DNA from 3 places in the Shinella sp. S4-D37 genome. Region 1 is predicted to be linked to each of the others. Evidence: riboswitches for the same ligand, from Rfam matches in the RefSeq annotation. Region 1 holds a riboswitch; each other region holds the start of a gene.

What was found. A riboswitch is a leader RNA that binds a small molecule or an ion and turns the genes downstream of it on or off. The one in region 1 is predicted to bind cobalamin.
Region 2: it holds a riboswitch for cobalamin, as region 1 does, so the genes downstream of both, bluB (5,6-dimethylbenzimidazole synthase) here and AB3G45_RS29165 (TonB-dependent receptor plug domain-containing protein) in region 1, are expected to answer to the same signal.
Region 3: it holds a riboswitch for cobalamin, as region 1 does, so the genes downstream of both, AB3G45_RS04265 (ABC transporter substrate-binding protein) here and AB3G45_RS29165 (TonB-dependent receptor plug domain-containing protein) in region 1, are expected to answer to the same signal.

The regions. Positions count from the first base shown of each region.
Region 1 is NZ_JBFNXL010000010.1:11,815-15,061, reverse strand. Features, by position in the region: gene AB3G45_RS29170 (sialidase family protein) at 1-946, shown strand, start outside; cobalamin riboswitch at 1,175-1,379, shown strand; gene AB3G45_RS29165 (TonB-dependent receptor plug domain-containing protein) at 1,539-3,247, shown strand, end outside.
Region 2 is NZ_JBFNXL010000005.1:1,567,165-1,570,411, forward strand. Features, by position in the region: gene AB3G45_RS15015 (SDR family oxidoreductase) at 85-903, shown strand; cobalamin riboswitch at 960-1,181, shown strand; gene bluB (5,6-dimethylbenzimidazole synthase) at 1,281-2,015, shown strand; gene AB3G45_RS15025 (DUF2865 domain-containing protein) at 2,008-3,117, opposite strand.
Region 3 is NZ_JBFNXL010000003.1:51,397-54,643, forward strand. Features, by position in the region: gene AB3G45_RS04260 (FecCD family ABC transporter permease) at 1-184, opposite strand, end outside; gene AB3G45_RS04265 (ABC transporter substrate-binding protein) at 181-1,221, opposite strand; cobalamin riboswitch at 1,378-1,611, opposite strand; gene AB3G45_RS04270 (hypothetical protein) at 1,666-2,031, opposite strand; partial or broken gene AB3G45_RS04275 (NAD(P)-dependent oxidoreductase) at 2,101-3,247, opposite strand, start outside.

The sequences.
Region 1 (3,247 bases):
GGATCAGGGCCGTTCGTGGAGCGCTCCTCTGGTGGTTCCCGATTACAACCGGTCTGGCACCGAATGTGCCGGGCTTACCGTGTTGTCCGATGGCCGCTTGATGCTCAATCAATGGCAATTCGAATGGCTACCCTTAGAAAAGGCCCGACGGCGCATCGATCAGGCGGGCCTCACCTACCCCAAGGCATTCATGAAGGGCTGGCAGCTCTCCCCCGAGCACACCGCCGAAAATATGCCACCGGAAATGTTCGAGCATGTTGCTCCGTGGGTCCGCGGCGGCGGTCGTACCTTCGTCCATTTTTCCGACGATTGCGGGATGACTTTCGGTGACGAGGTTGAAATCGACACATCGCCGCGAACCGGCGGCTACGGAATGCGCGGTGCCGTCGAACTTCACGATGGCAGGATTCTCCTGCCCCTGAGCGACGTTCCCAACTACCGCCAGGTTTTTTCCGTTGAAAGCATTGACGCCGGTAGAAGCTGGTATCCGCCCGCGGCGATCGCTCATGGCGACGCGCATGAATTCGAAGAGCCCGCATTGTTGGCGTGTAGGTCGGGAAAGTTGCTTCTTGTTCTCAGGGACAATGCGACACGCTCCCTTCATCAGGCGGAATCGATGAATGGCGGTCTGTCCTGGACTGCACCGGTTCCCCTGCCGATCAAAGGCTACCCGGCCCACTTACTGCAGCTCCATGACGGTCGAATTCTGATGACGTATGGTTGGCGTTTTCCCGATTTCGGAATTAGGGCCGTATTGTCGAATGACGAGGGAAAGTCCTGGGATATCGCCAGGACGTTCTGCATTCGCGGTGCGATGCCAAACAAGAACCTCGGCTACCCTGCGACCATTGCTACGGAAGAGGGGGGCTTTTTCACAGTTTATTACGGCGAGGACCCAAGCGGCGTGACCGGTATCCACGGCACCTCCTGGGATATCGCAAGATAACCCTGCGGGCGATGTCATGTTGATTCTCCTGAGCGCGCCTGGACGACTTCCGGCTGGGAATGTGCAGGCGGGCTGAATGGATGGAGCGGCTGCCTCTCTACCGGTGACCTGCGTCGAACGGATCGCGATGGCGAACCGGCAGTCCGGCCAGCGCAATCATATGAGCGCAAAATGGTCCAGACTGTGGGAAATGCCATGCATCCCTTGACCCAACTTTAGGCCGCCGATAAGCTTGGCCACGGAATAGGTTCCGTCAGCATGACGGATGAAAAGGGAACACGGTGAGGACTACCCATCAGGGGCCGAAACCGTGACTGCCCCCGCAACTGTAACCGCCGAGCTTGCCTCATGATGCCACTGCGCGAACGCGCGGGAAGGCGGGACAAGCGATGACGCGGAAGTCAGGAGACCTGCCTGTGCCGGTCACCCATGCCAGGATACGGGGAGTGTCCGGGCGCGGCCGTCCGTAGCGGTGACATTGTCGAAGATGTCGCCGCGTCGATGGACGGTTTATGGAAGCGTCAGCTCTCCGGAAATCCTCACTCGCCCGCGGTTGGTAACCGTGCAGGGATCAGCCTGCCGTGGGGGAAATATGAAGACCTATCTGGCAGGGGCTTCCCTGCTTGCGATCGTATGGTGTCAGCCCGTCCTGGCGCAGGATCAGCCAGCAACCGAAACGCCGACCATGCTCGACGAGATCGTGATTGCCGACGGTCTCACCTCGGTGGAACTCAGAAAGTCCGGTCGCGCCGTCACCGTCATCACCGGCAAAGAGATCGAGAAGAACCAGGTTCGCTACGTGGCGGATGCGCTTCGGTTCGTGCCGGGTTTTGCCGTATCGCAGACAGGGCCCTACGGTGGCCTGACGCAGGTGCGCGTGCGCGGCGCGGAAGGCAATCAAGTGCTTGTCGTCATCGACGGCGTCGAGGTCAATGACAATGGCCAGGGCGAATTCGACTTCGGCAGCCTGCTTGCCGACGATATCGATCGCATCGAGATCCTGCGTGGCCCGCAGAGCACCTTCTGGGGCGCCAACGCCATGTCCGGCGTCATCAACATCACCACAAAAAAAGGCGAGCGCAACTCAACCAAATCCACGGCCCGGACAGAAGTCGGTACGGATGGCACGGTGATGGGCGCGCTCTCCACACGCGGCGGCGGCGAAAATTTCGACTATTCGCTCGCCGGCGTCCTGCGCCGTTCGGAAGGTTTCAACATTTCCGACATCGGGAAGGAAGACGACGGCGACCGCAACGGCACGCTGAACGGGAAATTCACCGTAGATCTGTCGCCCGATACAGTGGTGGACGGCACGCTGCGCTACGTCAACCGCCGCAGCGATCTGGATCCGCAGCACTACGACACCGCAATGACATATGATGCGGACGATTACATGAAAAGCCGGGAGTTCTTCGGCTCGATCGGCCTTACCAACACCGCGCACGACGGCGCGCTGACACAGAAGGCACGCTTTTCCGGCAACGACATCCATCGCTTCAACCACTCCGAGGACTTCGGCGACAGCTGGAACGACGGCAACCGCTACAACGCGACCTACCAGGCCTCCTATCGCTACGACGCGCTGGAAAATCAGGTCAATCAGGTGACCGCCGGCTACGAATGGCAGCGCGAGACCTTCTCGCCCTCGCATCTTGCCGAGACCTTCAGCCGCATCGCCCATTCGCTGATCGGCGAATATCGCGGTGAGTTCTTCGACCAGTTCTATCTCAACGCCGGCGCCCGGCAGGACTGGAACGACGCCTTCTCGGATGCCGCGACCTGGACGGTGAGCGCCGCCTGGCAGATCCCGGAAGCGGAAACGCGGCTCCATGCCTCCATCGGCACGGCCGTGACCAACCCCACCTTCTACGAGCAGTTCGGCTATATCCCCGGCACGTTCAGGGGCAACCCGAACCTCAAGCCGGAGGAAAGCCTCGGCTGGGACGTCGGCGTGGAGAAAAGCTTCTTCGACGGCGGCCTCGTCGTCGACGTCACCTATTTCAACCAGAACCTCGAAAACGAGATCGCCACGGTCTACAATCCCGACTTCACGTCGACGCCGGTCAATCGCAACGGCGAAAGCCGCCGGCAGGGCGTCGAGGTTTCCGCGACCGTCGATTTCTTCAACGGCTTCACGATGGGGGGCGCCTATACCTATACCGACGCGAGCGAGCAGACGGTGGCCGGCGGGCCGCGCCTTGCGGAAGTGCGCCGCCCGCGCCATACGGGCTCGCTGAACGCGGCCTATCTGTTCCATGACGACCGGGCGCGCGTCTTCGCCGAGGCGGTATTCAACGGCAA
Region 2 (3,247 bases), on a different contig from region 1:
AGAGGCTTTGCTTCGCGGACATGCGTAAGGTGCCGACGGGCGGTCCGCAGGACGCGTCGGCCGGTTTGCAAAAGGAGGCATGGCATGAGCGAGGCTGCGCGGCTGGACGGCAAGATCGCCGTCGTCACGGGAGGAACGCAGGGACTGGGCGCGACGATCGCCCGGCTCTTTGCCGAGCGGGGCGCGGCGGGCCTCGTCATCTGCGGGCGCAATGCCGCCAAGGGCGAGGCGAAGGCGAAGGAGATCTCCGGCGCGACGGGTGTCGCGACGCTCTACGTGAAGGCCGACCTCGGCGCGGTGGAGGATGCGCGCGCCGTCATCGCCGCCTGCGACAAGGCTTTCGGCCGGGTGGACGCGCTGGTCAACGCCGCCGCCATCACCGACCGCGGCACCATCCTCGACACGAGCCCGGAACTCTTCGACCGCATGTTCGCGGTCAATGTGCGCGCGCCCTTCTTCCTGATGCAGGAGGCGATAGGGGTGATGCGGCGCGAGAAGACCGAGGGCACCATCGTCAATATCGGCTCGATGTCCGCCAAGGCCGGCCAGCCCTTCATCTCGGCCTATTGCGCCTCCAAGGGCGCGCTGGAGACGCTGACCAAGAACACGGCCTATGCCGTGCTGCGCAACCGCATCCGCGTCAACGGCCTCAATATCGGCTGGATGGCCTCGGAGGGCGAGGACCGCATCCAGCGCGAATTCCACGGCGCGGCCGACGACTGGCTGGCCAGGGCCGCGGCAAGCCAGCCCTTCGGGCGACTGGTCGATCCGGCCGAGGTGGCGCGGGCCTGCGCCTATCTCTCCTCGGCGGAATCCGGCCTGATGACCGGCTCGGTCATCTGCTTCGACCAGTCGATCTGGGGCGCCTATGACGGCTCGCCCCATCCGGACGCGCCGCTGTGAGGCGCAGCCAGGGCGATGCATGGCGCGGGCGGGCTTGATCGCGCCTGCAAGCCATGCGCATATCCTGCGCGTCAGGTGCCCGCTTCGGCGGGAGAATCGGGAATCCGGTGCGGGCGAAAAGCCCAGGTCCGGAACGTGCCCAACGCTGTGACGGGGATGGCTCGCACCATGAAAGCTTGAATCGATTCAGGCTTTTGCCACTGGTTGTTCAACCGGGAAGGCAGGTGCCTGCCGCGTGACCCGAAGTCAGAAGACCGGCCTGGCACGATAGACCGAACCGCGCGGACGGCGGCAGGTCGTGACGCGTTGTTGGGGAGATGACGATGCGAAGCGAACCCTTGGACCAAGAGCAATTCCGGCAAAAGTGCGAAGCGGCTTTGCGTCCGGAATTGCGAAAGACGGAGCCGGAGCGTTTTCACGATCCGAAGGAGAGCGGACACGCGCTCGTCCGGGCCGGCGCCTTTTCCCGTGCGGAAAGGCAGGCCGTCTACCGTGCCATCGAGACGCGCCGCGACGTGCGCGACCAGTTCCTGCCCGATCCCTTGCCGGACGATCTCGTCGGCCGCCTGCTGCAGGCCGCCCACAACGCCCCCTCGGTCGGCTTCATGCAGCCGTGGAACTTTCTGCTGGTGCGCGCCGAGGCGACGCGGCGGGCGGTGCATGCGGCCTTCCTGAAGGCCAATGGCGAGGCGGCGGCGATGTTCGAAGGGGAGCGGCAGGCGCAATACCGCGCGCTGAAGCTGGAGGGCATCCTGAAGGCGCCGCTGTCGATCTGCGTGACCTGCGATCCGACCCGCGGCGGCGCGGTGGTGCTCGGCCGCACGCACAATCCGCGCATGGACGTCTATTCCACGGTCTGCGCCGTGCAGAACCTGTGGCTGGCGGCGCGGGCGGAGGGCGTCGGCGTCGGCTGGGTCAGCATCTTCCACGACAGCGACATCCGCGCGATCCTCGGCATCCCCGTCCATGTCGAGATCGTCGCCTGGCTCTGCGTCGGCTTCGTCGACCGGCTCTATAGCGAGCCGGAACTGGCGGTGAAGGGCTGGCGCCAGCGCCTGCCGCTGGAAGACCTGGTGTTCGAGGAACGCTGGCCGGAAGAGGGCGTCAGTTGACGCCGGCCTCCACCGGACGGCCGAGATCGATGGCGGATTCGTTGGCCGGCAGGAAGACCGGGCCGACCGTGCGCACCTTGCTGGTGGCCGGGTCGTAGTCGCGCTCCTCGACCTGCGCCGGCAGCTTGACCGGCGCCTCCTCCTTCTTCGGCAGGGTGCGGATGGTGGTGATCGAGCCGCTGTCGGCGTCATCCCCCGTGCCGGAACGGGCCGTCTCGGCATCGTCGCCCTTCAGCGCCTTCTCGCGCTTGATCATCTCCTGGTAATAGGCCGAGAGATTGCAGCCGCAGGCGCCGGGCTTGGAGAGGTCGCGCGTGCGGTAGGAGAAGGCGTTCGGCATTTCGTAATAGGGCCGGCCGGTGACCGTGGAGGTCATCTGCTCGGTTTCCTGGCCGCTCGTCATCGACTGGTAGAACAGCTCCGTCTGCGTCTCGGGGCACATCATCGCGCAGACCTTCTGGTCGCGGCGGAAATCGAGCGGGGTGGCGCCCGACGAGATCGGGAAGAACCCGCCGTCGCAGGTGCGCACGCAGACGGTGCGCAGGTTGCCGTGGCCGTTGCCGCCGCCGAGCGTGCGCAATGGCAGGCGCTCGCTGCCCTCGGGCGCGGTGCCGAGGGGCAGGGTGCGCTTCTCGTCGAGCGTGCGCAGCGTCTCGGTCGCCGCGATGGGCACGACCTTCGCCTTGCCGTTGCAGCCGTTGGTCTCCAGCAGGGCGGCAAGGCGGTTGCGCTTGCCCTGCGAGGAGGTGCCGCCGGCAAATTCGCGGCGCTTCCCGTCGAGGATCTGGAGGTTGCGCTCCATCTTGCCGATCACGGTCGCGAGCGTGTGGCAGGCCTCGGCATTCGCGCCGCCGAAGACGATGATGCTGCCGCCCGAGCAGCCGAGGCGGCGCTGGTCGCTTTTGGCCTTGCGAAGCTGGATGTTCTGGCGGGCGATCGCGCCGGCATATTTGCGGGCGCTCGCGGTGTCGACAACCACCTTCGGCAGGTTGGCAAGCTCCGCCCGCACGCGCTCGCAGACCTCCGCCGCCGCCGTGCCGCCCGACAGAAGCAGCGGCAGGCCGGCCGCAATGGCAAGGAGGAGGCGAAGGCGCCCTTTCAAATCGTCGATCCCTTGAGTGGATGGCCGCAATCCGGCCGCGTCAGGCTTCCATCATAGGCCGTGGCGGGGGAAGCGCAACGTGCTCCCGCATTTGTGATTAACGCGGCTCCCGGAAATATGATTTTCATAT
Region 3 (3,247 bases), on a different contig from region 1:
CTTCGTCGATGGGTTCCAGCGGATAGCCGGCATTCCAGAGGCGATTGGCCGCCGTCTTCGCCACGACGTCGAGCGGAATGGCGGTCTCGCCGACGGCGGCCCCGACGCCGAGGGCGAAAAGCAGGAGAACGAGCGCCGCGACAGCGGCGCCCGTCCGAAGCAGGATAGGATGATCCGCCGTCACTTCGCCAGACCAGCCTTTTCGATGGCGTCGGCGAGCAGTTCGATGCCCTCGATGGTACGGATCGTCGGGTTCATCGCCTGCGCGTCCATGTCGAAGACATAGTTGTTCTTGACCGCCGGCATCAGGCTAGCGACAGGATCCGTCTTCAGGAAGTCCAGCTTGGCTTCGAGGCTGTCGAGCGGATAGCGGCGGCGCTCCATGGAGCCGGCTACGATCATCGTCGGCGCGGCCTTCGCGATGGTCTCCCAGCCCACGGTCGGCCATTCATCGTCGGTCTTGATGATGTTCTCGATGCCGAGCGCCGACATGATATAGCCCGGCGCGCCGTTCTTTCCGGCGACATAGGGGTCGGCATCGGCGGCGCTGGAGAACCAGAAGACGGCCGAGAGCTTGCCTTCGGCGGCGGCGACCTTGGCGCGGGCCGCCGCCTCGCGGGCCTTCAGCGCCGCGACGACCTCCTCGCCCTTGTCCTGAATGTCGTAGATCTGCGCCATTTCGCGGATTTCCCGGTAGACGAGCTCCATGGTGAAGACCTGGTGGCGCACGCCGTCGCTCGCCGCGCTGTTGTCCTTGCCGACACAATCGGAAGGCGACGTATAGACGGGAATGCCGAGTTCCTCGAATTGCTCGGGCTTGGCGACCACGCCTTCCGGACCCACCTGCCACTGGAACTGGACGGTGACGATATCCGGCTTCTTGCCGAGCACGCTCTCGAAGCTCGGGTCATTGTCGGCGAGGCGGTCGATCTTGGCGTTGACCTCCTCGTAGCCCTTCAGGACCGGACCGACCCACAGCGCGGTGCCCACCACCTTGTCGGCAAGGCCGAGCATGTAGAGGATCTCGGTCGAGCTCTGGCCGATCGACACGGTCTGCGTCGGCGCCTTCTCGAAGGTAACGGGACGGCCGCAATTTTCCAGCGTCAGCGGATACTGCGTCGCGGCCGCCCGGGCGGCACCCGACGAGAGGACGAACACGGCCGCGCCGGCCAGCGCGGAAAGGAGGGATGCGGCGCGCGCGGCCGCAGGCAGAATGATCATGGATTTCTCCCGGATGAGTGAAAGCGTGCGGGCTCAGCCGGTGCGCCGAGAGTGGCGAGCCGATTGCGGTCGGGAGAAAACGAGTGAAGCTCTGCCGTTGCGGGCAGCCAGGGTCGTCATGGGGTCTCCTGTTCCGGGCATCCCCGCCCGTGACTTGGAAAGTGGTTCGACGACGGCAGGTCTCCTGGCTCACGGATATCTGCTGCCTGTCTGCCTTCCCGCGGGAGAACCGCAGTGGCATGACGCAAAACGCGTCCAAGGACAGGCGGCAATCCGCCTACAGTTGCGGGGGCAGCCACGGAATGGGCCCCTGTTGGGGTCGTCCGCACCGTGTTCCCTATTAATCCCCTGGGAGTCATCCCTCGGGGAACCGTCTCGACATCCTTAATCCGCCGCGCGCGGCGGCGTCAAGGCGCTGAAGGTCTCCAAATGGATCGGTTGCGGTCAGTTGCCCGTGCCGTCCGGCGTCACGCGCTGGCTTTCCCCGCCGGTGCCGGAATCCGCATTGGGATCGCGGTCCGTCGGAACGGTCTCGCCCCCGCCCGGAACCGTGTCGTCGATCGTGCCCTCAGCCGGCGTGCCGCCGGAGGTGGAGGACGACTGGTCCGTGTCGACGGTCGGATCGGTGCTTTCGCCCCAGATCTCCACGGCGCCCCAGACGAGGAAGGCAAGCGCCAGGCTGATGCCGAGCACTTTCAGCACCGGCCGCCCCAGGCCGCCCTGGCGGGTTTCCCGCGCGGCATAGTCCTTGCGGGCGGGCTCGTGCGTGCGGGTCAGCGGATCGCCGCGTTCGTCTTGCTGATGGGTCATGGCGGTCACTCCCTGAAAAATGTGTCGGGGAGGGAACTTATGGTGACGGGGAAAGTTCCCGGAGCCGCCTCAGGCCTCGGCGGGACCGTCCAGCCCGAGCGCTTCGAGAAGCCGCTGCTGGCTTAGGAGAAGCTGGGTGAGCGCGGTCACGTCGCCGGCCGCCGGCTGGTGCGTCATGCCCTCGTCCACCGCCTCGACGATCGCCTCCAGCGTATCGAAGATTTCGCGCGCGATGCCGTGCAGTTCGGAGAACCGCGGGTCGGCGACGGCGGCGGCGAGCGTGGCGGCCGTCACGCGGCCGATGCCGTGCGGCACCTTGGCCCCGCCATCGACATAGCCCTCCGGCAGGTCGCCCTTGAGATTGCGGACACGGCGGTGGCGGATGACGTCGATGATCTGGTCGACGGCCTGGCAGGCGCCGGCGACGCGCGAGGGATGGTCGGTATCGGCCGCCGCATGCGGCAGGAGTTCGAGCTTGCCGGGATGGCGGGCGGCGAGCGTCAGATAGGGCAGCATGGGCCCGCTGAGCGCGCCGCTCGCCGCGTCCTTGAAGAGATCGGCGTCGATGGCGGCGTGGCGCACCTGGCCGGAGGCGAGCGCCCGGTCGAGCGCGCCGGCATCCACCACCTCGCCGCGGTCGTAGTTGACGACGACGGCGCCGCGGTTCATCGCCGCGAGCACGCCGTCGCCGACGATGCCGGCATTGGCGTAGGCGCGCGTCACCGGATCGAGCCGGCCGAGGCCGACATGCACGCTGAGCGCATCGGCGCCCGCCGCCGCCTCCACCGGAGAGGCGGCATAGTCGAACCCTTCCGCCTCGATCCACCGGCGATGCTTTGCGCGCGCGTGGATCGCCACGCGCATGCCGAAGGCGCGGGCGAGCTTCGCCACCTCGCGGCCGATATTGCCGTAGCCGACGACCGCCATGCGGCGCCCCTCCAGCTTGGCCGTCGGATAGGACTTGAGGTCGCGGCCGGTGTCGAAATCGCCGCTCGCGACGCGCTCGTGCAGATGATCGACCGGCAGGTCCGGCGTCACCTTCAAAAGCGCCTTCATGACCATCTGGGCCGTGGCGCGGCTGTTGATGCCGGGCGTGTTCATCAGGGGCGCGATGCCGCCCTCCCCGTTGCCGCCGCCCCAGGAGGAAGAGCCCATATTGCCGGTGCCGGCGCCGATGCGCACGCCGCCGAGCGGAAAGACCGCCTGCCGCGGAATG